Desulfurobacterium sp. TC5-1: one gene and its partner. The protein of the gene in region 1 binds, or shares a complex with, the protein of each later gene. Links are inferred from orthologs where the notes say so. Each region holds a gene or a part of one and is shown on either strand. Other genes may lie near its edges.

Evidence for each region.
Region 2: the proteins of prmC (region 1) and prfA are in contact, whole or in part, in a crystal structure (PDB 2B3T), measured with the Escherichia coli proteins. The link is inferred for Desulfurobacterium sp. TC5-1 from one-to-one orthologs.

The regions. Positions count from the first base shown.
Region 1 is NZ_ATXC01000001.1:838,584-854,432, reverse strand. What follows is about bases 10,333-13,103. They hold prmC (peptide chain release factor N(5)-glutamine methyltransferase), read left to right. Parts: upstream 10,333-11,176; coding sequence 11,177-12,031; downstream 12,032-13,103. Other genes in these bases: murA (UDP-N-acetylglucosamine 1-carboxyvinyltransferase), read left to right, coding at 12,035-13,103; H153_RS0104335 (FeoA family protein), read right to left, coding at 10,803-11,018; feoB (ferrous iron transport protein B), read right to left, coding at 10,333-10,799. In the rest of the region: H153_RS0104385 (CBS domain-containing protein), read left to right, coding at 58-2,700; H153_RS0104380 (bile acid:sodium symporter), read right to left, coding at 2,728-3,765; nadD (nicotinate-nucleotide adenylyltransferase), read right to left, coding at 3,886-4,539; H153_RS0104365 (glutamate-5-semialdehyde dehydrogenase), read right to left, coding at 4,654-5,901; H153_RS09915 (OmpA family protein), read left to right, coding at 5,962-6,672; tRNA (N6-isopentenyl adenosine(37)-C2)-methylthiotransferase MiaB, read left to right, coding at 6,669-8,009; H153_RS0104350 (bifunctional nuclease family protein), read left to right, coding at 8,003-8,491; H153_RS0104345 (MTH1187 family thiamine-binding protein), read left to right, coding at 8,491-8,790; more of feoB, read right to left, coding at 8,793-10,332; more of murA, read left to right, coding at 13,104-13,303; H153_RS09910 (mechanosensitive ion channel domain-containing protein), read left to right, coding at 13,312-14,988; GTPase ObgE, read right to left, coding at 14,985-15,849. UniProt on the Escherichia coli protein: Methylates the class 1 translation termination release factors RF1/PrfA and RF2/PrfB on the glutamine residue of the universally conserved GGQ motif, i.e. on 'Gln-235' in RF1 and on 'Gln-252' in RF2.
Region 2 is NZ_ATXC01000001.1:337,196-353,154, reverse strand. What follows is about bases 4,626-7,506. They hold prfA (peptide chain release factor 1), read left to right. Parts: upstream 4,626-5,465; coding sequence 5,466-6,548; downstream 6,549-7,506. Other genes in these bases: trmFO (FADH(2)-oxidizing methylenetetrahydrofolate--tRNA-(uracil(54)-C(5))-methyltransferase TrmFO), read left to right, coding at 6,545-7,506; def (peptide deformylase), read left to right, coding at 4,915-5,439; H153_RS08990 (sugar phosphate isomerase/epimerase family protein), read left to right, coding at 4,626-4,940. Outside these bases: ilvD (dihydroxy-acid dehydratase), read left to right, coding at 1-775; H153_RS0101785 (hypothetical protein), read right to left, coding at 814-2,688; H153_RS0101780 (outer membrane protein transport protein), read right to left, coding at 2,702-3,979; more of H153_RS08990, read left to right, coding at 4,143-4,625; more of trmFO, read left to right, coding at 7,507-7,846; H153_RS08985 (LysM domain-containing protein), read left to right, coding at 7,825-9,051; H153_RS0101750 (RNA-guided endonuclease TnpB family protein), read left to right, coding at 9,345-10,757; H153_RS0101740 (hypothetical protein), read right to left, coding at 11,263-11,673; H153_RS0101735 (hypothetical protein), read right to left, coding at 11,688-12,623; H153_RS0101730 (type II secretion system protein), read right to left, coding at 12,620-13,039; H153_RS0101725 (prepilin-type N-terminal cleavage/methylation domain-containing protein), read right to left, coding at 13,039-13,485; H153_RS0101720 (PilC/PilY family type IV pilus protein), read right to left, coding at 13,457-15,959. UniProt on the Escherichia coli protein: Peptide chain release factor 1 directs the termination of translation in response to the peptide chain termination codons UAG and UAA.

The DNA of each region.
Region 1 (15,849 bases):
ATAGAAGATGATGAGTTAAATTATACCTATAAAACAGCGTGTGAATAAAGGGGAAATATGGCTATCGTTATAACTGCTCATAAGAATATGGATCTTGATGCTCTTGGAGCTGTCATTGCAGTTAGGAAACTTTATCCTGATGCGGTTGTCGTCCTTCCGGGGACGAAAGGTAAAGATGTTATTAAGGTTCTTGAAGAGAATCCGAAACTGCTTGATTACGTTGATGAGACAGGTTTTAACGGTGAAATAGAAAAGCTGATTGTCGTTGACACGTCGGACATAGAGAGAATACCTGAAGTGGTTAAGGATAAAATAGCGGGGAAAGATGTTCCCGTGATTATTTATGACCACCACACACGGGAAACTTCAGGGTTTAAAAACGTAAGGCTTTACTTTAAGGAAACTGGAGCGGTAACTTCCCTTCTTACTATGATTCTAAAGGGTAAGGGAATAATCCCTTCGCCACTTGAAGCTTCAATAATGGCTTTAGGAATCTATTCTGATACGGGAAGTTTTCTTTTTCCAGGCACGTCCTCCCTTGATCACATAGCGGCCGGTTATCTCTTTTCAATCGGCGCCAATCCGGAAATAATAAAACACTATCTTCCAAGGGAGTTTTCACCGGAAGAGATTGATATTTTGAAGGTTTTAAAGGATAACGTTGAAATTCTTGAGATTAACGGTAACAGGATAGCTCTTACCACTGTGCAGTTTGATAAATACGTGGGAGATATTGCCCACCTCGTCAGTAAACTGCTTGACATCAACAACTATCCTGCCTTGATAGCCGTGGCAGGTGTTGAAGGGACAGTATTTGTAATAGGTCGGTCAAAAACGCCCCTTGTGGATGTGTCAAGACTTGCAGAGAAACTTGGCGGTGGAGGGCATTCGGAGGCAGCTTCGGCAGTAATTCGGGATAAGACGGTTTACGAAGTGAAAGAGAAAGTGATAGAAGTGCTTAAAGATATTGTTTATCCGGCAAAGGTGGCGGGAGACATTATGTCTTCACCGGCACAAACTGTTAGAAAGGATATGACCGTAAAAGAGTGTCTTTCGTTTCTTATGAAGCAGGGAATAAACGCTGCGCCTGTCCTTGATGATAGGGGGATGCTTGTAGGTATCATAAACAGGAGCTTAACCGATAAAGCATATTACATGGGAATGGACGATGAACCTGTTTCAACGGTAATGGAGAGAGAGTTTTCTTGCGTTTTTCCGGATACACCTGTAAGTGAAATTGAGGAGATTATAGTTTCAAACCAGCAGACGCTTGTTCCTGTCATAGACAGGGGTAAAGTGGTCGGTGTCATAACGAGAACGGATGTTCTAACGAATCTTTATCGTGATGAGATAGATGAGTCGGAAAAGTTTTATATGAGGCGTTCATCTTCGCCTCACTTTAAAAATGTGAAACAGATGTTAAAGGAAAGGCTTCCGGGAAAGGTTTATGAACTTTTGAAGAAGGTTGGTGAAGTTGCGACGGAAAAAGGTATAAGTGCTTACGTTATAGGTGGCTTTGTCAGAGATTTAATTATAGGAAGAAAAAACCTTGATGTTGATATTGTCGTTGAGGGCGATGCAACAAAGCTGGCAAAGGCATTTGCTAAGGAGGTGGGAGGAAAAGTTCACGTTTTTGATAAGTTCAAAACGGCTACGGTTACGCTTTTAGATGGCTTTAAGGTGGATTTTGCCTCTGCAAGGACGGAGATTTATCGTGCACCCGGTGCTCTTCCAGAGGTGGATACGGCACCTTTGAAAAAGGATCTTTTCCGGAGGGATTTCACCATTAATACACTTGCCGTTAAGCTTAACGGCAGGGAATTCGGGAAGCTGGTAGATTTCTTTAATGGTTTGAAGGACATAAAGGAAAAGAAGATAAGGGTTCTTCACGCTTTAAGTTTTGTTGAGGATCCTACAAGGATTTTGAGGGCTTTGCGGTTTGCCGTTCGTTATCGCTTTGATATAGGAAAACATACCGAGAAGCTTTTAAAGATTGCTGTTCAGAAAAATCTCTTTAGAACGGTTGAAGGGAAAAGGGTTTACCTTGAGCTTAAACATATTTTTGAAGAGGATAATCCGCTGAGGATTGTAAACCGAATGGAAGAATATGGAATACTTAAGGCTTTTAGCCCGCGGTTTATATGGAACAAAAAAAAGAGGGACTTTTTCGATAGGATAAGGAAGATAATTAATTGGCACAGGTTGACTTTCAGCAGAAGCAGGGTCGATTATCCGATTCTTTACTTTGCCGCTTTCTTTGAAAGTCTTCCTGCAGAGGAGATAGACAGGCTTTTGAAGGATTTTTCTGTTCCGGAAGATGAGGCAAATCTCATTAAAAATCTCATATATCGCGGAAAGCAGCTTACGACAAAACTTGAGAAAGGTAGTTTTACCAACAGTGAGCTTTTCGAGACATTGAAAAGAGAAAAAGAGGAAATGATTCTCTATGTCGCTGCAAGAACTACGAAAGAGGAATTAAAGCACAGGTTGTTGCAGTATCTTAAAGAGTGGAGAGATTTAAAACTTGCCATAACAGGAAATGACCTTAAAGAGATGGGGTTAAAACCAGGCCCTGTTTTTAAGGAGGTGCTGACGGAATTAAAGCACAGAATTTTGGATGGAAAGGTTGAGAATGAATATGACGCTTTGGAAGAAGAAGTGAAGAAAATTTTAAGAGAGAAAAAGCTTGAGCTTGTTTAATAAAAGGCGGGGATTTCCCCGCCTGGTTTAAGCTGTGGCCTTTTGCAGTTCTCTTTCCTGGTGGTTTGCCACGAAATCTTTTGCGTAGTGCTGGACGTAGAATCCAAGGAGAGGAATCTGGATGATAAACCCTAACACGACGAATAGCACCATCAAAGCTGCCTTGTCCACAGGGAATGTTATGAGAATTATTGCAAGTGTTATGTTAAGGTGCCTTACTGCTGATGCAAAAGCAACAACGATTGCCTCTTCAGGCTTTAATATCTTCCTTGCGACTAAGAACTTTGCATATATGGTGCTGAATATCAGCATTGAGATGTAGTAGATGATAAGCGGAATAACGATTACAGGCACGATGTCCGGATGAGAAAAGAGAAGCTTCGTTCTGCTCATTGAAAGGACTAAAAATGAGAGAATAACAATACCGATACTGCTTATTCCAGACAATTCGGGTTTGATTTCTCTGTTGAATGTTTCAATTCCAAACTTCCTTATGAGGAGTGTTCTTATTACAAGACCCACAAGGAGCGGTATAAAGAACACTATGAGAATGCTTTTGATGAACGTAAAGGAACTTATTGTCATCTGGCTTCCGATTACCTTTGGAAGTATAAAAGGAACAGCTACGAACGCTGCAAAGAGCAGGTTGGCAGGAATCAGAAACATTGCCGTTTCGACTTTGCCACCTGAAATGCTGGTCCATGCTGCCGTCATGGCACTTGTCGGGATAAAAGATAGAATTGTCAGTGCAACGAAAAGTTCAGGGTGGTTGGCAAAGAAGATTTTTCCCAGAACGTATGCTATAAGCGGAGATACTGTAAAGTTTACTACAAGGCTTAAAAAGAGCACCTTTGGTTCTTTTAGGTGCTTGAAAACTTCATCTATCTTCAGATTTATCATTACAGGCAGAATTACCAGAAACATCATTACCGAGAGAATCACCGTTTTTGGCACTTTCCATCCACCTGTAAAGTAAACGTTTAAAAGGCCTGCAACGATTGCAGTTACTATAAGATAGTGAACATTTTTCTTTATAAACTGCATCGCTTTAAGTGGTGTTTTCATCACCTCACCTCCTGTTTCTATCTGTTCATATAAATATTGCAATTTTACAATAAATGTCAACCTCTTTGATGAAAGAAAATGGCGTTTTTAGTGGTGTTTCAGAGGAAAAGTGAGGATATGCTAACTAAGAGAGATATTGAAAAGTTTTCCGGTTTTTATTAATTCGTTCAGTTTTTTAGCACAGGTATCCGGAACGAGAAAGCGGACGTCCCTCCCCTGCTTTAGGCGGTTTCTTACTTCCGTTGAGCTTATCTCTATAAGTCTTCCGTTCATTATGAAGATATCTGCCGAGTTGATGTCGTTAGGTTTTTTTAACGTTCCCTCTTGTATTTTTTTCTTTACGTTTAACTGCTTCAGGATTTCTTCTGCTTTAAGGTTGTATTCAGGCCTTTTGACCACGATTATTTTAGCTGTTTCAAGGATTTTTTTTGGTTCCTTCCATTTTGGAAATGTTAGGAAAGAGTCGGCGCCCATTATAAATACGGGAGGTTGTTTTTCATTCTGCTTAAAGGCTTTAAGCGTATCTATCGTGTAAGAAACACCTTCCTTTTTTATTTCGTAATCCCATACCTTAAAGTAGGGTATTTCTCTGACTGCTAACTCTAAAAGTTCTAATCTAACCTCCGGTGGAATTGACAGTTTCCCTTTTAAAGGCTGGATTTTTGCAGGAACAAAGACGATTTCCGAGAAGCTAAAGGATTCAAGGACATCCCGCGCTATGACGAGATGCCCTATGTGAACCGGGTTAAAGCTTCCGCCAAACAGGGCTTTCATCTTTTCTCACTTTTAAACTTCTTTATTAAAGTTACCGGAATCCAGACAAATATGTTTACCAGAAACACTACCAGTAAAAACAGAAATATGTAATTGAAAATCTGTTCTCTCATATTACTCCCTTATCTGTCCGTTGCCAAAGATTATGTATTTTGGAATTGTAAGGTCTTCAAGTCCCATAGGTCCTCTCACGTGTATCTTGTCGGTAGAGATTCCCATCTCTGCACCGAGGCCGAAAACGTTTCCATCTGTGAAGCGGGTTGAGGCGTTTATGTAAACGGCAGCAGAATCGATGTCGTTGAGAAATTTCATGCCGTTTGTATAGTTTTCTGTTACTATGGCGTCGCTGTGGTGAGAGCCGTAGGTGTTTATGTGTTCTATCGCCTCTTCAAGAGAATCAACGATTTTGACGGCAAGTATCAGGTCAAGGTATTCGGCGTACCAGTCTTCTTCTGTCGCTTCTTTTATGTATTCCGGGTCGTAAGCTCTTGCCCTTTCGCATCCTCTAAGTTCAACGCCGGCCTTTTTAAACCTTTCTATCATTTCCGGCATAAATCCGTCTGCTATTTCGCTGTGAACGAGCATAGTTTCCATTGCGTTGCACACACCCGGTCTTTGAACCTTTGCATTGAAACAGATGTTCCACGCTTTCTCAAGGTCTGCAAACTTGTCAACGAACACGTGGCAGACACCCTTGTAGTGTTTTATTACAGGGATTCTTGAGTTTTCTGCAACAAATCTTATCAATCCTTCACCGCCTCTCGGGATTATCACATCTATAAACTGGTCTAACTGAACCATCTCTTTAACGATGCTTCTGTCGGTTGTATCAACAAACTGGATTGCCTCAGGTGGGAATCCTTCAGATTCAGCAGCTTCCTTTAAGATGTTTACAAGTACCCTGTTTGAGTTTATCGCCTCTTTACCGCCCTTCAGGATTATTGCGTTTGAACTTTTTATACAGAGGGAAGCTGCCTCTACTGTGACGTTTGGCCTTGATTCGTATATTATTCCCACAACACCTAACGGAACTCTCATTTTCCCTATTTTTATACCGTTTGGGCGCTTCCACATCTTTATCACAGAACCGACAGGGTCTTCCATTTTCGCAACATCATGGAGGACGTCGATCATCCCTTTTATCCTTTTTTCGTTTAAAAGGAGCCTGTCAATCATGGCTTTTGACAGGCCTTTTTCTTCTGCAGCTTTTAGATCTTTTTCATTTTCGGCTTTTATAAGGTCTCTCTTTGCATCGATCAGTTCCGCTGCTTTGAGCAGTGTTCTGTTTTTCACGTTCGTTGATATACCTGTCAGTTTATAGCTGACCTTTTTTGCTTCTTCAGCAATTTTTCTTATTTCCATTGATATCCTCCTCCAACAGTTTTAAATTAATTACAGGCATTTGCTCACCGGAGGTTGTCTGTGAGGATAAAAATTTTACCATTATTGGCCACTATCTCAACGATTGTTGTTCTTTCTGGATGTGGTCAGACGGTCGTTAACACGGGTGTAACGATTACAATTCCACCGAAAAAGGCAGTTCCAGAGGTTAAGGTTAGTGTTCCTTCTGTCAATCGTGAAGAGGAAGCTTTGAAAGAAGCTGAAGGAAAGGAGCCTCAGATTGAGGTTTCAAAGTATATATTTGAAAACGAAGTAAAGGCGTTTAGAGATTTAACCGGAGCAAAGGTTATTGCTTCTGTACCGCTGTTTGGTCATTTACCGTCTATTAAAGGTGACCTTTTGGTGGTTGAAGAGCCTCAAAGAGTGAGAATAATCATTAAGGATTCACTTATTTTTGAACTTAACAGGGATAGGATTGTCAACGATTCTGTTATAAAGGCGATTGCACAGTCCTTTAACGGTAAGAACTCTCTTTTAGTTATTGCTGGTTTTTCTGATAGCACGGGGACTGATGATTTTAACAATCTTATTACTGAAAGAAGAGCGGAAGCTGTTAAAAAAGAACTTGAAAGCTTAGGTATTCCATCTTATAGAATTTTAGCCTTTGGTTGTGGATCTTCTAAGCCAATAGCGCCCAATAGTACGGTTGATGGAAGGGCAGCCAACAGGCGTGTTGAAGTTTACGTCTATCCTGAAAATATGTACGTTGATAATGTGTGTGGACAGAGATGATGAAAGGAAAGCGGTTTTTTGTAAAGACTTTCGGCTGTCAGATGAATGTTAACGATTCGGAAAAGATGGCAGGAATACTTACCTCTGCCGGATACGAGAAGACGGAAAATTTAAAAGAGGCTGACATCGTCATTGTCAACACCTGTAGTGTTAGAGCAAAGCCTGATAACAAGGCTTACAGTTTTATTGGTGAACTTAAAAAATTAAAAAAAGAAAAGCCTGAGCTTGTCATAGCTGTTACGGGCTGTGTTCCTCAAAGGGACTGGAAATTTATTCTCGATAGATATCCTCATGTTGACATTATTTTGGGCACATTCAACTTTCACAAGATTCTTGATTTCATTGAGGCCCTGGAAAGGCCATCTGTAGAAATACTTGATACGTTCCTTGAAAATGAGGGCGAAGTTGTTCCTTCAATAGAGCCGCTTTTAACCAATCCTTTTGTTGCTTACGTAACGGTTCAGCGTGGTTGCAACAGGTTCTGTACCTACTGTATCGTTCCATACGTTAGAGGGAGAGAGAGGAGCGTACCGCCTGAAAATGTTGTAGATGAGGTGAAAAGACTTGCGGAAAAGGGTGTTAAAGAGGTGCACTTACTTGGTCAGAATGTTGACTTTTACGATTACAACGGTGTCAGGCTGCCAGATTTACTCTACATGGTCTCTCAGGTTGAAGGTATTGAAAGGGTGAGGTTTACAACTTCTCATCCTGCCGGTTTTGATATTTCCATTATAAAAGCAATAAAAGAGATTCCGAAGGTTTGTGAGTATGTTCACCTACCGCCTCAGAGTGGTTCCAATAAAATTCTTGAGAAGATGAATAGGGGATACACCCGGGAAGAGTACATAGAGAAGGTTTTGATGCTGAAAGAGGAGGTGCCGAACGTAGCACTTTCAGGTGACTTTATTGTTGGATTTCCCGGTGAGACAGTTGAAGACTTTGAACAAACGCTTTCTCTTGTAGAAACCTGTGTTTTTGATCAGGCTTTTGTCTTTGAATATTCTCCAAGACCTTTAACGCGGGCGTTCTCTTTTGAAGATGATGTTCCTAAAAAGGAAAAGAACAGAAGGCTTACTGAGTTAAATAACCTTCTGAAGAGGCAGGCGGAAGAGAGAAACCTTGCCCTTCTTGGATCTGTTCAGGAAATTTTAGTTGAGGGCCTGAGTCCTTCAACCAGTGAGAAGATGATAGGACGGACGCGGAATAATAAGATAGTTATAGTGGATAGGAACGATTCTCTCATTGGTAATCTTATAAACGTTGAGATAGAGGAGGCAACACCGTTTTACATGAGGGGTAAAGTAATAAAACAGCTGGCAGGAGTGGAGAGATGGTAGAGGTGTCTGTTATAGGAATAACACACGATAGGTTGAGCGGTCTTCCTATCATTATTTTGGGGAACGTCGAGGAGAACTTTGCAATACCTATCTGGATAGGTGAATACGAAGCGGAGCTTCTTGAAACGCACCTTTTGGGAGCTGTTGCACCGAGACCTTTTCCATACGACCTTATATGTGACATGATTCAGGCTCTTGGAGGAGAGGTGGAGAAGGTAATTATTAATGACTTTGACAATGGAATCTACTTTGCCACCATTGTAGTTAGACGTTACGATGGTGAAGTTATAAACATAGATGCAAGGCCGAGTGATTCAATTAATGTTGCTGTAAGGCTGGGTGCCCCCATATATGTGACGAAAGATGTTATTCAGAGAGTTTCTATTATATCCCTTGACGGTAACCCTCACTACACGAGTGAGCAAAAGGCAGAGTTTGAAGAACTTTTAAAGTATCTTTTTGAAGAGGGAGAAGAAGAGTAATGGCAGTTATGGAGATTTCTGTTGTTCCTGTAGGTACGGGAGATCCGTGTGTTAGTGAATACGTTTCCTATGCTTATAAGTTTTTGAAAGAAAAAGGCTATCATTTTCAGCTTACTGCGATGGGCGTTATCGTTCAAGGTGAAGTTGAGGAGCTGCTTCAATTGGCTCTTGAGATTCATAGAAGGCCTTTTGAGAAAGGCGCTTTAAGGGTCGTGACAGCGATAAAAATAGACGAGAGGAAAGATACGAAGTTAACGGTTGAGGGTAAGGTTAATAAGCTGAAAAAATCCCTACAGTAATTTTATACGCCGAAGAGCCTGATTCCGTGATAGAAGACAAAAGCAGTAATCCATGCTACAACAAGCTCTACCGTTAGTATAAAACCCACCCACTTTTTAGAACCGCTTTCCTGGTATATTGCTGAAATTGTAGCTATACATGGGATATAGAGAAGAACAAAAACTATGTAGGCAAAGGCAGATGCAGGAGTAAACGTTGTTTTAAGCACCGCTGACAGCATCTCTGCGTTTCCGTATAGCGTTCCCATTGTACCTACAACTACTTCTTTTGCAACGGCGCCAAAAATCAGAGCAACAACAGGTTTCCAGTCATTTATCCCTAACGGTTTAAACAGGGGTAAAAGCCATTTTCCTGCCATTCCGGCTACGGAGTGTTCGCCGGCGTATTTAACGCCGGCTGGAAAGCTTGCAAGGACCCATATTATTAGAGAGGCAAAAAGGATAATTGTTCCAGCTTTTGAGAGGAAGTCCTTTACCTCAATGACAGTCTGGTTAAAAACCACTTTTAGTGAAGGGAATTTATATGAAGGTAGCTCTATGAAAAATTCACCTTCCCCTTCATCAATCAAAAATATAGACATAGCCTTTGCAAATATAAGTCCCATTATAATGCCTATTGTGTATAGGCTTAATACAATAAGTGTTCGTTCGTCCCTGAAAAAGGCTGCTATGAAAACGCTGTAAACGGCGAGTCTTGCACTACATGACATCCACGGAATTATCGTCATTGTTATAAGCTTGTGAACCGGCGAGCGCATTGCCCTTGTTGCATAAATTGCAGGAACGTTACAGCCGAATCCCAAGATAAGGGGGATAACGGAAGAACCTGACAATCCAAAGTGCCTCATAAAGTTATCCCAGAGTGCTGCTGCTCTTGCCATGTAACCTGTATCTTCTAAAATTGAAAGGAGTATGTATAGGACAAAAAGAATGGGAAGGAAAGATAAAACAGAACCTACACCTGCCAATACACCGTTGTTTAAAAGTGATTCTATTGTTTGAGGAAAGGAGAATGCTTCTACCATTGCGGGCAGAGTTTCGCCAAATAGGTGGCCTATCCACTCAACAAACGGTGTGCTGAATGTAAAGGTTAACTTGAAAACTGCTGCCATTATGGCAAAAAATATTGGTATTCCTGTAATCGGTGTGGTTATAAATCTGTCAACTTTATCCCTGAAGTCTTCCTCTTCCTCTGCTATGTAGTCTGTCTCAATTACAGTTCTTGCAATGCGGGAAGCCATTAAGAATCGTTCTTTTGGTATTGCCGATGATATTTCTTCTCCCGCGCGTTCATAAAATTCCTTTTTTATCTTTTGAAGAGATTTTGATAAAGAGTTGTATATTCTTGAGTTTTCTGCCATTTCAGTGATTTCTGGGTCACCTTCAAGAAGTTTTATAGCAAACCAGCGCGTATTTTTTTTGAACCGCTCATCTTCTTTTATTATCATAGAAACTTCCAATATGGCTGCTTCTAAAAGGTCAGAATATGTTGGCCTAAAAACTTCTTTACTGATTCCGTTCAGTCCTACTTCAATTATTTTTTCAGAAAGTTCTGAAAATCCTGTGTTTCTATAGGCACTTACGGATACAACCGGCAAGTTGAATATTGCGGATAGTTTTTCGAAATTTATGGAGAACCTCTTTATGTCATCAATTTTGTTAAGTGCGAGTATTGGTTTAACGCCCATCTCAAGAAGTTCAAGGGTGAGATATAGGTTTCTGCCAAGGAGGGTGGCATCTATAACATTTACTACGACATCGTACTTTCCACTAAGCAGGAAGTTTCTTGTTACACGTTCTTCAATCGTGTAGGAAGTGAGGCTGTAAATTCCCGGTAAATCTATCAGTTTTATTTCAAATCCCCTAAAAGAATATTTTCCCTCTTTCCTTTCAACAGTTACACCGGGCCAGTTTCCAACCTTGGCTTTTGTTCCCGCGAGCATGTTCATTATTGCTGTTTTACCAACGTTTGGGTTTCCAACGAGAGCGGCAATGAGTTCTTTTTTCACCGGTTACCTCACAACTATTCTTCGTGCCATTCCCCTTCCGAGGGCAAAACGGCTCTTTTCCACTTCCACAATAATAGGTCCTGGAGCATTTTTTACAACTCGTACGTTGCTGCCGGGAAATATGCCCACTGCGGCTAAACGCCTTTTGAAACAGGGTCCGCCTTTTATCTCTTTTATCTCAACGGTTTGTCCCTCTTCTATATCAAGAAGCGTTCTCATTTTTCTACCCTCAACCTTTGATTGTTAGAATATATTAACTTTTTCTCTGAAAGTCAAGGAAAATCATATTTAGCACCTTCTGTCATCCGTTCGTTGTTTTAAAAAACCACATCAATTATAAGATGTTTTAACTTCTATAAGTAGGGTATAATTTCACCATGAAATGGACAGTTATGACACTTGTTAAAAGAGCTTCTGAAATTCTGTCTGAGAGAGGAATTCCGTCACCTCGCCTTGATGCAGAACTTCTTATGTGTTGTTTATTGGGATGGGATAATAGGGTTAAAATTTATACTGCCTACGATAGACCCCTTTCGGCGGAAGAGGTGGAGGCTTACCGTCAGCTTATAAAGCGGCGGGTTAAAGGTGAACCGGTTGCCTATATCACTGGAGAAAAAGAGTTTTTTGGATTTAGGTTTAAAGTGACACCTGCCGTTTTGATTCCCCGTCCAGAAACGGAGCTTTTAGTTGAAAAGAGTGTTGAACTGCTTAAATCAATGTCGAAAGAAACGCTTAAAATTGTTGATGTCGGAACGGGAAGTGGTTGCATAATCATCTCAATTGCAAAGCTGCTTAAAAAAGATGCGGAGTTTTTTGCTACGGATATTTCCAGAAAAGCTCTTGATGTTGCCGTTGAAAATGCAGAATTACACGGTTGCAAGGTTAAGTTTTTAAAGGCGGATTTGCTGGAAGGAGTAGAAGGAAAATTTTCTGCAGTTGTCTCTAATCCACCCTACATAGCTTATTCTGATAGGCGGGTTGAGAGCAGCGTTAAAATGTTTGAACCGTCAGTTGCCCTCTACGCAGGTAAAAAGGGAACAGAAGTTATAGAACGTCTTGCTTTTCAGTCGTTTGACAAACTTGAACCGGAAGGATTTTTGGCGGTTGAATTTGGGGAAGGGCAGTCAGAAAAGGTTAGAGATATATTTGAAAGAGCAGGTTTTAGCACTATTAAGATTTTTAAAGATCTTTCAGGGAAAGACAGGATTATCGTAGGTTTTAAAAAGGAGTGAAAAATGTATAAATTTGTTATAAAAGGTGGAAAACCGTTAAAGGGGAAGGTTAGGGTTTCAGGTTCAAAAAATGCAAGTCTTCCCATTATTTTTGCTGCTATTTTAACAGAAGATGCTGTTATTTCGAACGTTCCTGACTTAAGAGATACCAGAACAGCTATTTCACTGCTGACAGATATGGGATTTGAAGCAGAGTTTGAAGGAAATAGGTTGAAGGTTGCTAAGGGAACTAACATAAAGACGGAAGCAGACTATGAGCTTGTTAGAACTATGAGGGCTTCCGTCCTTACACTTGGTCCTCTTCTTGCAAGATTTGGAAAGGCAAGGGTTTCTCTGCCAGGTGGTTGTGCAATAGGTGCCAGGCCGGTTGACCTTCATCTTAAAGCCCTTTCAAAGCTTGGAGCTGATATAAGGATAGAACACGGTTACATAAATGCTGTTGCACCGGGTGGACTTAAAGGTGCTGAAGTTGTTTTTGACTTTCCCACTGTTGGGGGTACGGAAAATCTTTTGATGGCAGCAGTTTTAGCCAAGGGAAAGACCGTGATAAGGAATGCTGCAAAGGAACCTGAAATTGTTGACCTTGCTTGTGCTTTGAGAAAAGCAGGTGCGGTTATAGAGGGAGAGGGAACCGACACGATAGAAGTTGAAGGTGTTGAATCTATAGGGACTATAGACTATACGGTTATGCCTGATAGGATTGAAGCAGGAACATTTGTTGCCTGCGTTGCGGCTGCCGGTGGTGAACTTGTAATAGAAGAGTTCCCTTATGATGTTTTAGGAGCTGTGATTGATAAATTTAAGGATGCAGGTGTCACTATTGAAAAGGTTGATGAGATGACCGTTTTTGTTAAAAGCAATGGCAGGCTGGTTGGAACTGACATCACTACGGAGGTTTATCCGGGATTTCCAACTGACATGCAGGCTCAGTTTATGGCTGCCATGTGCCTTGCAGACGGTGTTTCTATCATAAAAGAGACTATATTTGAAAATAGATTTCAGCACGTTCTTGAGCTTCAGCGACTTGGAGCAGATATAAAAATAGAGGGAAATGCCGCTGTTGTTAGGGGAGTGGAGAAACTTATAGGTGCAAAGGTTATGGCTACTGATCTCAGGGCAAGTGCTTCCCTTGTGGTTGCCGGACTTGCTGCCGAAAATACGACAGAAATTTACAGGATATACCACCTTGAGAGAGGCTATGAGAATCTTGAAAAGAAGTTGTCAGCACTTGGTGCTGATATAGAGAGAGTAAAAAGTGATAGACCTTATTGAGGTACTGAATGCTATTTTTTCACAGGAATGAGATTACAGGTGGTGATATTTATCTTATTGCTTTTACTCTTTCTCTGCTTGCCTTTATTCAGCTTATTAAGGTTTTAGTTCAAAAACGTATAGAAAACAGGTTTTTGAAAGCGCTTGTTGAAAGTTTAAGCGGCATTCTCTTTTTTGTTGCGGGATTTTCGCTGTCAAAAGTAGTTTCCAGCCACATTTTAAAGTTAATATTTGAAGATTTTTCAATCCTGATAGGTTCTGTTTACCTCACCAGAGCTGTTTTTATAGCTGAACAAGCTTCCTCCTTTCCCAGAATAATGACATTTTTCTTCCTAGTCTGTGCATTTTTGACTTCAACTTTGAGCCATTTAAACATTTTGAGGCTTGATGAGAATGTTCTTTATTTTATAAAGAAGTTTTTTGTTGTTCTTTCCTTTCTACCGCTGATAGGGACGCTATCTTCCCTCTTAAAAGGGACGCTTCGTAGCATAGCCTTTACGGCCCTTCTTGTTTTTTATATTACCGTTTCAGCCCTTTGGCTTTCAGGATTTATCGCTTTTGATATGAAGGCTTTGATAGGTATAGGCCTGGTTGCAATTGTTAGTCTTTTTTACAGCTTTCTGGAAACGAGGGGTATGGAGTATGCTTTTACTTACTTTGAAAAACATTTTTTCAGGAAAAGAGATGCTCTTATTTTGATTAAAAATCTTAGACTGTTTGTCACTCTGCTTTTTATTGTTGTTTTGAAAGCCATTCTTGAACAGTTTTTTGGGATTGATAAATTTTTTAAAATTTTAAAGAATGTCTATTTTATAGAGACGGACCTTTTGAGGATAAGTCTTTATAACATTGTCCTTTCCGTTTATTATGCGTTCTTGCTTATCTCTCTCCTTAACATTTTTAAAAAGCTTGTAAAACTTTATTTCCCTAAGGAGAGGAGAAGCATAGAGGGTGGTTCTGCAGAGGCACTTATTTTTAACATAGGTATTTTGTTTGTTTTTATCGTTGTTTTGTCCTCTCTCGGTATTACATGGAAGGTTTTGCTACCTGTTGCAGGTACTTTAGGTGTTGGTATCGGTTTCGGTCTTCAGACGATCATGAATAACTATTTGAGCGGTTTTATTCTCCTTTTCAGTAAGAAATTGAAGATTGGAGACATTGTAGAGTTGCCAATTTCTGTTCCAACTCTTGGTAATAGGGATAGGAACGTTTTCGGTAAAATAGAGGATATAGGTATTCTCTCAACTTTAATAAGGACAAACGACGGCGTGGAGATAGCCATTCCTAATTCTAATTTTATCTCTTCTCCAATAGTTAACTTTTCCCATCATGATCCTTTGGTGAGGTTGAGAATTCCCATTGGTGTTGCTTACTCTTCTGCTCCTGAGACGGTTAGGAAGGTTATTCTTTCTGTTCTTGAGAAGATGCCTGGTGTTTTGAAGGCGCCAAGACCTTCAGTTTGGTTCTGGGAGCTGGGAGATAGTGCACTTATCTTTATAGCCTCTTTCTGGATTGATATACGGCGAGATATAAAAATAGAGGAGATACGGAGCCGTTTTTACTACAACGTGTGGAGAGAACTTAAAAAGGCCGGCGTTGAAATACCGTTTCCGCAGAACGATATCTGGTTTAAAAACTCTCTCAAGGTTGAGATTGAGAAGTTTGAAAAAGGAGAAGACAGTTAAATTTCCTTCTCCTTCTTCTGTTCTTTAACCTTTTCTGAGACAAACCTTAAAAGTTCGGTTACGCCTTCACCTGTTACTGAAGATATGGCAAAGAAGGGATAACCTTTACTTTCAAAGTATCTTTTTGCCTTTTCTATTTTTGATTTATCTGTTACTGCATCTATCTTTGTTCCTACAACTATCTGTGGTTTTTCGGAAAGCTTTGGAGAGTAAAGTTTAAGTTCTTTGTTAATCTTTTCAAAGGCTTCTTCCGGTTCCCTGGTCAAATCTGAAAGATCTATCAGGTGTAGCAGTAGTTTTGTCCTTTCAACGTGTCTTAAGAATTCATGACCAAGACCTTTTCCGGCGTGGGCCCCTTCTATGAGTCCGGGAATGTCAGCAACAACAAAAGAAAAGTTGTCAACTTTTGCAACGCCAAGTATAGGCCTTAGAGTGGTAAATGGGTAATCGGCTATTTCTGGTTTTGCAGCTGTGATCCGTGATAGGAATGTTGATTTACCGGCATTCGGGAATCCTATGAGTCCGACATCTGCAATGAGTTTTAGTTCAAGTTCTATCCACCTTTCTTCTCCGGGTTCTCCCGGCTCTGCAAAGTCGGGGGCCTGACGTGTCGGTGTTGCAAAAGCAGCGTTACCTCTACCGCCTTTTCCACCTCTTGCTACGACTAATTTTTCGCCGACCTTTGTCAGATCACCTATTATCTCACCGGTCTCTGCGTCTTTTACTACTGTCCCGACAGGGACTTTTATTATTAAATCTTTACCACTTTTTCCCGTTCTTTTGTTTCCTTCGCCGTGTCTCCCCCTTTCTGCTTTAAAGTGGCGCTTGTATTTAAAGTCGAGGAGTGTGTGCATACCACTA
Region 2 (15,959 bases), 500 kb from region 1 along the record:
AGGCCGAGAAACTCCAAAAATATGCAGCATGAGACCTGGCGGGAAATACCTTATGGAAGACCTCCACTATGCCGGTGGGATACCTGGCGTACTGAACAGACTGCAAACATTAATAGAAGACAACCCAACCGTCTCAGGAAAATCCATTAAGGAAGTAGCAGCAAATGGAAGAATATTTGACGAAGACGTCATAAGACCAATGGACAATCCTTATAAAAAAGAGGGAGGACTTGCAATTCTCTACGGGAATATTGCCCCGGAAGGCGCCGTTATTAAACAGGGTGCCGTTAGCGATAAGATGAAGGTATTCAAAGGTACCGCAAAGGTATTTAACTGCGAAGAAGATGCTATGAAAGCCGTGATGAACGGCGAAATTAAGCCTGGCCACGTTATAGTCATCAGATATGAAGGACCAAAAGGCGGTCCCGGCATGAGAGAAATGTTAGCAGTTACTGCTGCCGTCATGGGCATGGGACTTGGTGAATCCGTAGCCCTCATAACAGATGGAAGATTTTCCGGCGGAACACACGGTCCTTGCGTTGGACACATTTCACCTGAAGCTGCCGAAGGTGGCATCATAGGAATCATCGAGGACGGGGACGAAATATACCTTAACATTCCAGAGAGAAAACTTGAACTTTTAGTCCCGGAAGAAGAAATCAAGAAAAGACTTGAAACCTTTAAACCTCTCCAGAAAGAGGTTAAATCAAAACTTCTCAGGAAGTATGCAAAACTTGTATCTTCGGCTTCAAAAGGTGCAGTTCAGGAAATTTGAAATATAATATAGAGGGGAGCTTAAAGCTCCCCTTTCAATTACTGAAAGAAATCTTTTATCTGTTCCCTTGCAGCTTTCTGAGCATCCTGAAGAACAGATTCATCAGCAAGATAATCGGAAACTTCCGGGTAATAAGTCGTATTTGTGCTTAACAGGAAACCGTGATTTACATAAGCGGAACTATTACCAAACATGTACCATCCTGGGGCAACTGTTACATTTGAGAAATCCACCTCTGTATAGTTACTGAATCCTATGGATTTGGCAAAAGATAAGTTGGATACGTATGGAAGTATAGAATCACCATAGGCAGACTGAATTATCGTCTTGTTTGCAACATTGCCGGCAAGATATGATGGGTCTGCAGGATCAAGAAGCGTTTGGAAAATGCCAAGAGTCACAAAGTAATCGATAGAGTTTTTCTCAACTCCAAGAGTCCCAAGGAGATTCGTTATCATACTGTTAGTCGCAGTATCAAGAACAGAAACAAGATTTGCCGCACCAACGTTTAGAACAGCTTTTGAAATCGTATTATTGGTAGCGCTATCTATGCCAAGGAGAGAACCACCAACGATACTACCGAGAGACATACCGACAAGGTCGATATTCTTAGGAACATCCGGGGTTCCATCACCGTCAATATCAAATCTTCCAGAAGCAAGAGCTCTTAATACAACTCGCGCATCAAAAATCGACTGATAAAAGTTTATCCTGTCACTACCCGGATTTTCGGTAAGGAAACAGCTTCCAGAAACATTCTCATAGCAGGTTGTGTAAGGATTATCGTCTGGAAGCACCCTGTCGCCGTGATATGGAAGGTCTATCGAAACAACAGCGTAAGGGATATCGCCTGTTAAAAGCTGCGCCACCGTTCTATTTGCCCCTAAACCGTGGAGGAAAACATAAACCGTATCATTATAGGTAGAGAAATTTGCCCCATTGAAAATAGAATATGGAACTGCCATCAACGTTTGCTCTGCTATATTAACACTCATAACTGTATTGTTCGTCCCATTAACAAATCCAAGAAGCGGTGCCACAGGACCTGATAGAATGAAAGTTTCTATTCCTCTATATTCCAGAGGAACATCAGTATAGTTCAATCCTCCTATTAAACTTTCCAGGTTATCCGCAACCGTGCTGTTTGTCAAAGCCTCATTTATAACGCCAAAGTCATTTATTGACAATGTCTTGTTCGCTGTTGTAAATGTGAATATTTCAAGAACGTTATCTCTGTAAAGTCCAAACTGAGGAAGCACTGAATCGTAAAGAGGTTTATACTCTTCTCTCAAGGCTTCAAGCTGAGGGTCTAAAAGAGTATCGTTTGTTTCAAGCTCTTTATACATGACTGACTCTAAAATCTCATTCCCGGAATTATCCTTTATTCCATTCTCTAAAACAAAAAGGTACTGATGACCTGCGTCAAGAGGCCTTACAGGATAAAATTTCAAAAAGTCTCCATCCTGCCTGAATGTAAGTTTGACTGTCTCATCCATACCAAGACATGCCGCAGATGTACCATTTGATGCAGCACAAACTTGAAAATCTGTAAGATCTATAAGCTTAAAGTGCCCGGAAACATCAGTTAACGATTTATCGTTCATAAGAGGAACACCAATAAACATGTTAGGACTAAAACCTTTTATGTGAAGAGCATTAATTGCCCTGTAGAGAAGCTTGGTGGCATTATCAGAGGCTTCATCCACCGGTAGAGTCACATTACCACCGTACTGAGACCACATAATATCGTTGGGAAATGGTATTTTTTCGGCAGAAGGATCGAAAACAAGACCATTTCTATCGATAGGTATTTCTGTTCCAGGAACAGAAGACGCATTTTCTGTTTCCGCAAGTTTGGTTCCGCACGAACTAACTGCAACCATTATAGTTAAGAGAGCAATCCATTTTCTCATCACTTACCTCCTCTTAAAATGTGTAACTAACGGTAACACCGTACCCCCACAGATGGCCGTCTGCAGAAAGGGATACACTCCCGTCATCGTAAGTTTCATTTAACTCAACACTTTCCCCGCCTATTTCTCTCTTACTCTCGGCAACACTGTACTGAAGAACCGTATCAATCTTCACTCTACCAAAGTTAAATCCGGCACCTACAGAGTAGGTTTTCTTATCAGCATCAGGCCAGGCCATGTCAAACGTGTGATCCGGAATGGGAGAAGGATCATAAAAGTATCCTCCCCTCAACGTAACAACGTCATTAACAATATAGGAAACACCAATCCTAACCTGTCTCGTATCCTGCCAGTCCCTCACGAAAACTTCCTGAGTTTTACCAAGTATCGGTGTTTCAAAATCAACAATATACTTATCTATCGTGCTCCACCGTGTCCAGACAACATCAAACTCAATAGAAACTCTATCATCTGGCGTATACCTTATACCACCCTGTATCTGTTCAGGATGATCAATCTTTGTCGTAGCATTTGTGAAGTAAGAAGTTCCCTCTACTTCTACAGTGCCGGTAAAGTCGGTTTTCGCTCGTGAACGGTAAGTCAAACCGAGAGTAAGTCTCCTGGAAGGTTTATACATGAAACCGAAGTTGTAAGAAACATTGAAATCATCTGAAAACTCTGACTTAATAACCTTGTTGTTTAAGGATGGTAGCGTTGGAGCGTAAATTCTCCTTTGAGTACCAGCATCGGAACGACCAAGAGAAACACCAAAACCAAACGTTAAATCATCAGTCAATCTGAACGCAACTGTAGGTGTAACAACACCCCTTATATAATAGGACTCGAAACAGTTGTAAGCGGCCGGATTGACTGCAGGGTCAGAATCCCATTTAATATGGAGACCATAAGGAATATAAGCAGCAATACCAAAAGCAAAGTTGTCATTTATTTTCGTTCCGTAACCAGCAAAAGGAACGAAAAGCGTATCTGAAACGTCAGTGAATGAAGCATCGGAAGGAAGAACAACGCTCCCAGTCCCATCAACTGCGGTAAAATCGTGAATCCTTAAAGTTGGATCAAGAATTTCAAAACCGGCAGAAACGACCTGACTATCAAGTTGCATTAAACCGGCAGGGTTGTAGTAAACAGCATAAGGATCGTCTGCCGTAGCAGAGTAAGCACCGCCAAGTGCCGTTTCTGCAGAACCTATACCAAAGGTATCAACATTACCGCCATACGCAGCAGAAGAAACGGCAAAAAAACAGGATAAAAACAGCAACAGTTTCCGCATCCCTTCCTCCTCAAAAAGATAATAATTACAGAGATTTTAGCATATACAAATAGATAGAAAAAGAAAGTAAGAGAGAGATTTCCCCGGTCAAAGCAACCCTTTCTTGCTCTAAACCCAATAACTGCATAAATTTCTCTTTACGTTAGTGCCGAGAGGGTGATAAATGAAAATTACAGGTCATATACCGGGAAGAGACATCATAGAAAACCCTGAGAGAATAGAGAGAACCCTGAATAGAAACCTCGGAATTGAACTGCAACTTACGGCCGATGTTCTTGAAAAAGTACCATTAAAGTTTTTCTCAAAATTAGCCGAAAAACTGGCCGATAAACCGGTAACATTTCACGCTCCGTTTATGGATCTAAACCCGGGCGCCATAGACAAATACATACGGGAGGCAACACTAAAACGGTTTAAAGAGCTGAAACCCGCAGCAGAGATATTAAGACCTGAAGTAATTGTTTTTCACTCCGGGTTCCATCCCCGAAAAATTCTTCCTGTCTACGACAGATGGATAAAAAATTGTGTAGAAACATTTAAAGAAGTGTGTGATCTATTCCCGGAAACAAAAATAGCAGTTGAAAATGTTTTCGACGACGTTCCAGACTACCTAAATGAACTTTTAGAAAAGGTGAACAGAAAGAACATGGGAATATGTATTGACGTTGGACATCTAAACATTTTTTCAAAACTACCACTCGAAGATTGGCTTAACCTCTTTGCAGACAAAATTTTCGAGTTTCATATTCACGATAACGACGGTATAAACGACCTCCACATAGCTGCCGGTAACGGAACTTTTAACTTTCAACCTTTATTCAACTTTTTAAAGGAGAACAGAGAAAACCCGGTAATTCTTACCTTAGAAGCCAAAACCGAAAAAGATCAGATGGAATCTTTCCAATTTTTGATAAACAACTTAGCAGGAGACGAAGATGGAAATAAGAATATATCCCGATGAAGTACTCAAAAAAAAGGCAGAAAAAGTTAATGAATTTGATGAGAAATTAAGGAACATTGTCAACGAAATGTTTGAAACAATGTACAAAAGAGGTGGCCTTGGACTTGCTGGCAATCAGGTCGGCATTCTTAAACGGATAGTCGTCATAGACATTGAAGCTGGCAAAGAGAGAGAAGGGAAAAACAAAATTGTTCTAATCAATCCCGAAATTATCACCATGGAAGGTGAACAGGTAAATCAGGAAGGGTGCCTGTCACTTCCAGGTCTTTATAAGAAGGTAAAAAGAGCTGCCTACGTAAAAGTAAAAGCACAGAATATTGACGGAGAAGATTTCGAAATAGAAGGCGAAGACCTTGTAGCAAGAGCCCTTCAACACGAAATAGATCACCTTAACGGTATAGTCTTCATAGATAGACTTTCACCACTACAAAAAAGACTCGCCCTTCAACGCTACAAAAAGCTTAAAAGAGAATATGAGAGAAAAATGAAGAAAAGATAGGCGGAGGGCGTTTAATGGAAAAAGTCATAATAGAAAGACTTGAAGAGATAAGCAGAAGATTTAAAGAGATAGAAAGCCTTTTAAGTAATCCAGATGTAATATCAGACAGCGGGAAGTATAAGAAGCTTGCCCGCGAACATAAAGAATTGCAACCAATATATGAAACATATCAAAAATACAAAAAGGTAGCCGCTGGCATTCAAGAAGCCATAGAGGTGATGAACTCCGGTGAGGACGAAGAGTTCATAGAACTTGCAAAAGAAGAAAAAAAAGAGCTTGAAAGGGAAGCAAAAGAACTTGAAAGCCAACTGAAAATGCTCTTAATTCCAAAAGATCCAAACGATGAGAAAAGTGTAATCCTTGAAATAAGAGCCGGAACAGGCGGTGAAGAAGCTGCTCTCTTTGCAGCAGATCTATTTAGAATGTATTCAAGATATGCTGAAAGAAAGGGCTGGAAAATAGAAATTCTGTCTGCAAATGAAACGGGACTTGGCGGCTACAAGGAAATATCTGCCCTGATATCCGGAAAAGGCGCCTATAGCAGGTTAAAGTACGAAAGCGGCGTTCACAGAGTTCAAAGAGTCCCTGTAACAGAATCAGGCGGCAGAATTCACACGTCAGCTGCCACCGTTGCAATTCTTCCAGAAGCAGAAGACGTCGAGATAAAAATTGACGAAAAAGATCTTAAAATAGACACCTACAGATCCTCAGGAGCAGGTGGTCAACATGTAAACACGACAGATTCCGCCGTCAGGATAACACACATCCCAACCGGTATAGTGGTAACCTGCTCAAACGAAAGGTCTCAGATTCAAAATAGAATAAAAGCAATGAAAATTTTAAGGGCAAGGTTAAAAGAACTCTACGAAAGACAACAAAAAGAGCATCTTGATTCAACCCGCCGTTCCCAGATAGGAAGCGGGGATAGAAGCGAAAAAATCAGAACGTACAACTTTCCAGAAAACAGAGTAACAGACCATAGAATTAAACTTACCCTCTACAACCTCGAACAATTCTTAGACGGAGAAATGGACGAAATGATAGACGCCCTCGCCGCTGCTGAACAGGCAAAGAAAATAGAGAATTTAGTAACAAAGGACAACCAATGAAAAAAGTAAATGTAATCGGTGCAGGATTGGCGGGAAGCGAAGCGGCGTGGTATTTAGCGCAAAAAGGCATTCCCGTTACTCTTTACGAAATGAGACCTAAAAAACTGACCCCTGCTCACAAAACAGAACTTTTTGGAGAGCTCGTCTGCAGCAACACACTTGGCGGAATTGACGAAACAACCGCAAGAGGTCTCCTGAAAAAAGAGATGGAAATCCTCAATTCACTCATAGTTGAAGCAGCTAAAAAAACAGCCGTTCCAGCAGGCGGTGCACTTGCGGTGAACAGAAAAGACTTTGCAACTTATATAACAGAAAAAATATCGCAACATCCTCTCATAGAAGTTACCAGAGAAGAAGTTACAAAAATTCCTGAAAACGAAATTACAATAGTGGCAACAGGCCCCTTAACTTCAGATTCCCTTTCTCAATACCTAACTGAATTTCTTGGAGAAAAATCTCTTTCTTTCTACGACGCCATAGCACCCATTGTCTATGCTGATACAATCGACTACTCAAAATGTTTCTGGGGTTCACGGTACGGTAAAGGAGGCAACGACTATCTAAACTGTCCAATGACCGAGGAAGAGTACGAACGGTTCTACAACGCCTTAATGGAAGCGGAAAAAGTCCCTCTAAAAGAGTTTGAAAAGGAAGCCTACTTTGAAGGATGCATGCCCATAGAGGAGATGGCAGAAAGGGGAAAAGAAACACTGCTTTTTGGACCTCTTAAACCTGTGGGATTAATAGATCCTAAAACGGGCAAAAGGCCTTTCGCCGTAGTTCAACTAAGGAAAGAAAACAGAGAAGGCACACTGCTTAACATGGTAGGATTTCAGACAAAACTTACCTATCCTGCACAGAAAAAGGTGTTTAGACTCATCCCGGGTCTTGAAAACGTTGAATTTGCAAGGTATGGTAGCATTCACAGAAATACATTTATAAACTCTCCTAAACTATTGCTTCCAACCCTTCAACTGAAGAAAAACCCAAACATTCTCTTTGCTGGACAGATAACAGGTGTAGAAGGCTATCCTGAATCTGCCGCAAGTGGCATAATCGCAGGAATAAATGCGGCAAAACTTTTAAAAGGTGAAACACCGGTATCACCACCCCCTACAACAATGATAGGCGGTTTGTTAAAATACATAACGGAAGCTGACTCTAAAAGGTTTCAACCTATGAACGCAAATTTTGGTCTTCTTCCACCTGTTAAAGCAAAAGGTAAAAGGGTTAGACGAAAAATACAGGCAGAAAAAGCTCTAAAGGATATGAAAAGATGGGCTGGAAACGTTTTATAGCAGCATTGCTAATCATTCTGCCTGCTCCGGCTCACGGTAGCAGGAATATCTATAAGATAAACATAATAAAAATTAGAAAGGCGCAAGAAAATACCGGGAAAAAGATAATCTATTATAAAATAAAGCCGGGGGACACACTTTACGGAATTCTGAGAAAGTATAATTTACCCCTTAAAATGATAGGTGAAGTGGCCAAACTAAATAAACTTAAAAACCCCAATCTTATTTTGAAGGGACACATTCTCAAAATTCCACTACCGGGCGTAAAAAAGAAAGGAGTAAAAGAAAAATTTAAAATAGCAAACAATGTAGTTCCGGATTTTTTCCCTATAATAAACGGCAGAGGCTTCAGAAGTTACAAGAAAGGAATGATTCTACTAAATTCAGGAACGGTTAATCTTCAACAAAATCCGGTAGTAACAACCGGCGGAAACAACTACATAATCGATCTTAACAACAACCTGACGGAGCAGGAAATAAAAGAACTGCAGAACATTGGATACAAAGTAATAAAAAACAAAAATCAGCTCAGAAAGCTCGTTGAAGAAAATCTCCTGAACACATTCGGTTCGTTTGAAGCAAACGGCACGATAAAGCTCGGTACATTTGACAGGTTAACATACCATTATGACTACCTGATATATGACATGGAAACCGGAAGCACAAAAATATTTAATCTTACACCCGACACGCCGAAAGAACTTAAAAACCTTCTATCAGCTTATGGAATCACAGTGGAACAGCCAGAAGCAAAATCTGAAAAAGGAGAATCTGGAACGCTTAAAATTTTAACAGGAACAAATATAGAAAAAATCACAGAGCTAATACACCTTCTAACAGGAGAAAAAGCCATAAAAGATGGAAACGGCTATAGTTTCAACAGGCACAAAATTTTTGTTGTGAAAGAAATGACCTCACCAGAAGAGATAACAAAGAAAAAGATGGCAGGTTTCACGATAGCAAAAGTCTATCCAGACATGGGAAAAAGCATAAGAGAAGCTGTTAACACCATTCCTTTCGCAATACAAAGAATAAAGCTCATAATAGTGGAACCGCCGGGAACTGAAGGAAAGCGATCAAGATTCGAAATCAAAGGTTTTTCCATAGAAACACCAAACAGAACGTACTTTCTCATACCTGGTGTGGAAAAGCCAGAAGAGATTCCGTATCTTATCTCAAGAGGAATCAATCTAATAGTATATTAATTTGTATTATATGTAAGCTTGAAGGGTCGTGTTAATAATTTTATGTAGCCATGAGGAACATATCATGAACCTCTTCTTTAGCCTCAAGAAATCCATTGTGTTGGATCACCTATGCCTGTTGTACTTGGAATACTTTGACTCCCATTTCTTATAGAAAAATGACGGGCTAAAACCCTGCTTTTTAAAGCGGGGATACAGCCCGACACCCCAAAAGGGTATTGACTTTGACTTAGCGGTAATATACCACAAGAATATGATAGAAGCTAAACGCACTAAGGGTTGCGTCAAGGAAAGTGAAACGAGCGATAGTTTTTGAGTTAAACCGTTTGACAGAAGAACAAGAGATAATTCTCGGATACCTCACCTACCACGCTGGAAGACTCTGGAATCAAGCAAACTACCTCATAAAGAACAAGTTAGCGAAACCTGATTACAGAGACCTCTACAACAAACTCAAAGATGAATCCCTACACTTACGCTCCTTACAATCCCGCTGTGCTCAAATAGTCCTTGATGAGCTGTCAAGAGGATGGAATAACTTTTTCAAGTTCCTAAAAGACCCTAAGAAGTTCAAAAAGAAAGGAGTAAGTGTAGTTAAACCGCCAAGCTGCGTAAATCCTGAAATTCCCCACAGAGTGGTAACTTGGGATAAAACAGGATTCAAGATAGAAGGAAGTAGGATAAGACTTTCGCTATCAAAAAACTTAAAAGAATACCTGCTCAAAAAGTTTGGATATTCACCTGCTTACCTATGGATAGAGACAGGGTATAAGGACTTAGAAAACCTCAAAGTTCTCAACATACAGATAGTTCCGTATAAGTCCTACGGACAGGTAAGCTTTAAAGCGGTAGTAGTGTATGAGAAAAAAGTTCCGGAGGTCAAACTGCAAAGTAACAAAGTATTAGCGATAGACTACGGAATATCAAACTTTGCCACCTGTGTGATAGAGAAAAATCCTATTTCTTACATCATAGATGGTAGAGGTCTAAAGACCCTTCTCAGGAAAAAGCTCAAAAAGATATTTAACCTGCAAAAGAGAGTTGATAACCTAAAAAATAAAGGACTGCCGACGATTAAGTTGGAGAGGAAACTTCACAGACTTTGGAAAAGTGTTAAAAACCTTTTAAGAGACTACGCACACAAAGTAAGCAGTCTCATAACAAAGCTTGCGGTTTTAAATAATGTCAAGACAGTAGTAATAGGAAAAGTTCAGGAGTCAAAGAATAAGGAAAACAACCTTCCAGACCTTGTGAATCAAATGTTCAAGCTGTTACCGCACGGGAAAGCAACAGAATACTTAAGATACAAGCTCAAAGAAGTGGGGATAGAAGTTAAGCTGATAGACGAAAGCTACACTTCCGTTACCGACTCCTGCGACGAAAATGCAGGAGTTAAAAAAGAGAGCAAGGGTAACGGAAGAAGGATAAAGAGAGGACTTTTCCTATCACCGATTAAAGGACTCATTAACGCAGACGTTAACGGAGCGAGAAACATCTTAAGGAAGTTCAAAAGGAAGTGGTTTGACCTTGTGACGGGACTTAAGAAAGTAGTAAGGGTAAGAATCTACGAGTTTGGGAAAGGTATCTCCGAATCCCTGCAAATAGCAGGGATAGGAGTAGAGGGCAGCGTGAACCTGCCCGGAGGGATAAGGGTAGGGACAACCTACCAAACTCCCTCAGAAGCCTACGACTTTAGTCGTAGGTAGTTCACTGAATCTTTCGAAACCCTTTAGAGCTTTCTTTGCCTCTACTTGCCTGTTCCTTCTAAAGTTATTTGTAATATCTAACAACTATCATACACCACCTTTCTACTGTCTAAAATAAGTTGTTTAAAATAAAAAATCGGAACACAAAATAAGTAATTAAGAATAACCCACTTTGTATAGTTAGATATATAATCTCGTGATTCTCTATAGCAGGAAATTTATGTTTAAGTAGTAAACTTGCCCCACCAACAATCGGTATTGAAACTATTATGCTTAATAATCTTTTCATAAATTTACTCCACAAAGATCTACCAATCCCAGTTATAATGACGTGCATTATCTATGACTACTTGTATCAGTTACTACTACACCCTCTAAAATTGCCATGCTAAAGAAGCTGCTTCTAAAACATCTATTATAGTCTCTATAGCACCATACTAAGAGACAGGACACATCAAGCCTTTATAAAATTATTAACACAATCATAAAAATATTGATTATTGCTTCAATAAACTCTATAAACAAAATCTACTATAGAATGTTCCGAAGGAACTTTTTTATTTCTCACCACAACTTCAACCGAATAAACAACTCCTTTTCCTCTGTTAGTAAGGTCTATCCGCCTTATAAGTGTAGCTGTTGTACTGTAATCTCCAAAAGAAGCATACGAACCTAATTGAATAGGCTGATTTGTTTTAGAACAATCAGTATATGAACACAACTTATCATCGTCCATCAATTCCATTAAATATGAAGAAACCCCTTTAGCAACTTCAAGCGAACCAGAATACCGTTTTTTACTACCAACAATTATGACATTGTTAAAAAGTATATATAAAAGTGCAGCAATAAAAGCTGAAGCGATGAAGGTTACAATTAAAGTTACTATTAAAACTATACCTTTCCTTTTATTCAATGCTCCTCCAAAAATTATAAATTCATTGGTTTAACGGAAAACTTAATCAGCTTCCACCTATATTGCTGCCAGTTTTTCCCTATGCGAGCCCTAATCTTGGCAGTAAAATCTATTCCTGCATTTCTTAAGCGATTTGTAAACTTATATTTTCTGTTCCTTTTGCCTTGCTGAACAACAATGAAAACAGTAACAAGCTTCAATTTTTTTCTTTCATCAGTAGCAGAAATTTTTCCTATTGCAGAAACAGGTAAATATCTTTCGTTCTGTTCAATGATTCCATCTCCATTTAAATCCCAATCAAACCTCACATCAAAATCTGCAACACAATCAAGTATAGGATCCTGTTGAGATGTACCCTTAACTTCTCGTATCAGCTCTCCAGTTCCAGCGGCACAATAATCTGGAACGTCAACATTCAAAATCTGATAAATTATTCCCCTACAGTACTGAGAGCTGCAAGCAGAAGGAGCAGAGACGGTAAAAGCAGGATAAACAATATAAGTCCCATTCCCTGGACAGGTTAAATAACTTGAAAGACCACTTGCAATAGTTCCATTAACAGATAAATACACCGCTTGTCCAACATGCAATTCTGGAAAAAATTTATTTACCAGAACATTTGCACTGCCAGAAGAACAATCTACAATCTGCCATGCTGACGTTTTCTGGTCCAGAATATCGTAAAGAGTCCTTAAAACCAACTCGTTTTTAGTCATATTCCATTCAACAGGTATAGCCGTTTCGTTTTTTCCCACTCCAAGTCCTGCATTTTCTATGTCCTGCCTTAAAATTTCAAGTCCCAAAACCCTTTTTATGTCGGAAGACTGATATGAAGATTCCTGAGTATATGTTCCGAGAAGCCTCGTGTATACAACATAAACTGCAGACATTACAATTGTAGCAGCAAAAACAGCAACTAATAACTCAAGCAAAGTAAGTGCCTTTCTCATTCTTTTTCCCTTACCACTGTAGAATAATCAAGCTGATGAAATTTACCATTATAATTCCAGCAAACATACACTGTAACTTGTTTTATGTCCAGAGTAGGATCAACAACAACATTAAAATATTTTCCAAAAGCAAAATTTTGATTCCTAAGCTGCACTACTTCGAGATTTTTACCTGTCGTCAAGGCTTCTCTGCAAGAACTGGTTCCATTATCAAGAACTGATGCCGTGATAAAGTTGTAGTCCATGTTGCGAACAGATTCAAGATTTTCTCTTGCAATTTTAGAAGCAGCATTTAAAAGATCATTTTCTACGCTTATCCGATAATAAAACCCTGCAGAATCAAGCAAAGCAATCATAACTATAGAAAAAATCACAAACGCTACCAAAACTTCAAGCAACGTAAATCCTTTTCTCATCAACAACGACTAATCCTCACGTCTGTTCTGTCTATGATTATGCAGTTATCTCCCTGATAATTAAAATCACCTTTATAAATAATTTTAGAAGTAGCATTAAAAGTTCCTTTATCTGTAATGATAACGGGAGCGGTCTGCACAAAAGGTTCTTTTAAATCGTAATTTTTGTAACTTTTCCAGCTACTACCATCCCATATGTATATCAATAACCGATGCTTATCAGGACTAATATATACTTTAAACTGCCTTTTCTGAGAAAAAGCCTTCATTCTCAAATTCTGCAGCATCGAAGCCATCCGGCGGATTTCTGTATTTATTGTATTTGAATCTATCCAGTTTCTGTACTTTAAGATTCCCGCAAAAGCAAGAATAGCTATCAAAGCTATAACTATCAAAAGCTCAAGTAAAGTAAAAGCTCTATTTTTCCATCCATAACAGAAGTTCACCTTTCCCTCCAGAGGGTGGTACAAACTTAGCTCCACTTTCAGGTGCCACACCAGTAAACCAGCCAGAACCTGTATCTGAATTTAAAACAGTTCTTTTGTTTGTTGTATTATCAAATTGTGAAGCTTCACTTTTAAGACTAACTTTGTGAATAGCAGCAGTAGAAAGCTGCACAAGTAGAGAACCTTTCAAATTTTTTCGATCCATTGAATATCTCGTGCAGTTATCAAAGATGCTGCTCCCCGACGCTCCGTTTAGAAGCCATATCCTTGAACGGCCACCAAAACCACATACATCTGCTGTTGGTTCTGTAGTTACAAATGCAACAACATTCAGATCAGTTATCGTTGGGTCTGAAATTAAGCGCTCTTTAAGGTATCCATCATCATCAGTATTCAGTTTTATGTACCAACCTAAAGGCAAAGTTGAAGAAATAGAACAAACTGAGGCAGAAGTCTCTGTAACATCAACAATGGAACTTGCATCAGGTAAACTCCAGTTGTCTCCAGAATGAATCAGAGGAAGTCCATAAATCCTATTTGCTACTTCAGGGTTCGGATTATCTTCTTTATAAAACCAGCGACCTGTACCAAAGAAAATGTAATATCTCCCAAAATATTTACCAACTGCTACTTTTGAAGTTACCGGTGGGATTTTATTTTTAAGGTATATATTAAACTTCCAGTTAACTGGATCGTCACTCCTAACATCTGCAACGATTATTCCTCCTTTCCAGTCCTGCATGTCTGCAAATTTCTTTGAATAACCAAAAAAGACAAAGTCTGTTTTTCCATCATCATTAACATCGAGCCCATTGGTAAAAAGGCGTCCCGCAAAGGCGTTCGGCAGTTCATCAATTGTTACATTTCTAATTTCTTTCCCTGTCAACAAATCCAAAATGTAAACAGAAAGAGGCTGATCAACATCACCGTTATAGTCAGTAGGTCCAGAAGCAAACATAACATAAATCTTGTCACCTTTATTTATTACAGCAGGGCCGGAATAGGAAAATCCAAGAGATTTAGAACTAAACTCCCACAAAAACTTCGGGTTTTCAGGATCTGTAACGTCAAGAGCAAAATAAGAAGAGTAGCCAACACCTGCATCGTTTGGTGGTGGAGCCAACATCTTGGAATTTCCAGGAGCACCTCCAAACCTCATTCCGCCTATCAAAATTACTCTGTTTTTGTAAGTGACAATAAATGGTTTTAAATCAACATAGTAAGTGTGTTCATAATTTGGAGAAGCAAGATATTTCAGGTAAGGAAGAGCATTAGACGGAATAAATGCCCACAATTCCTCTCCTAACAAATCTTGAGATGTTGAGTTAAAACTATCTGTAAGCTTTACAGGGTGAAGGCTGCTGTCAAGGTCTTTAACATAACCGAGTCTAAAAGCGTGAAGCATCCCATCATTAGCTCCAACAAATACAACGCTGTAATCAGGATATTTAACAATGGTAGGAGAAGAATAAATAATGTCCCCCAGTTTCCAGGTATCTCCTGAATCGTCTATATCTCTAATTCTACATCCTCTTACATCTTTTCCTCTAATGAAAGCAATCAGATTTGCTACATCATTATTTAAACACGAAGGCTCTGTTAAATCCCCTACATATTCTGATATAAGGTCTTTATTAAAATTATTAAATTCAACAAGTCTGCCCTTGATGTTGGTAAAGATTTCTCTGCTATCTGGTGATGTAAACGCGAGATTTTCACCAGCTTCCCAAACAGGATGAAGATCGTCAAATGTATCATAAGTAGCTATTTTCCTCTTGGCAGTACCGTTCAAATAACTGCTATACAAATCTATGGAAACTTTTCCTGTATCCGGATCAACTCGCCATCTAAGAATACGGTCATCTTTAATGTCAAGAATCTTATTGAGATTTGTATCTTCTCTTATGTTTTGAACAGCTTTCTTGTTTAAAAGCCACCAGGTATATAGATAACCCGGCCAATCAACATTTTTTCCTGAAAAATCTTTGCGAGGATAAAACAAGGTTTGTTCTGCCACCACTCCTGATTTCTTTCTTTCCGGCAGAATACCAGCTGAAGTTCCAGAAAAAGCATCCTTTAATATAGCGGCAAATATATTTTCTATCGCCTTTTTCAGTGCTGCCGGATTATTACCAGGATAAAAATCATCAGGCCTGCCATCACCATCTGCATCCCAATCAGAAGAGGAAGATGGAAGGCTAACAAAAGATCCACACGGCGGGGATTGTGTCACAGAACACACAGGTTGTGGCGGAACAGAAGAATAACCTGACGGTAGTTCATCAGAAAAGCTTCCCTTGTATCCACCAAAAACCGCTATGTTCTTTAAAGCGTTCAAGCCCACAACATCATCAAACTTAGAACTATTTATAAAAGCTGAAACGGTATAAACTTTCACATTTTGCCTTCCTTTCAAATCAGGCACTAAATCAGCATACCCCCCTTCCCACATTTCATAAGCAGGCTGAACAGGA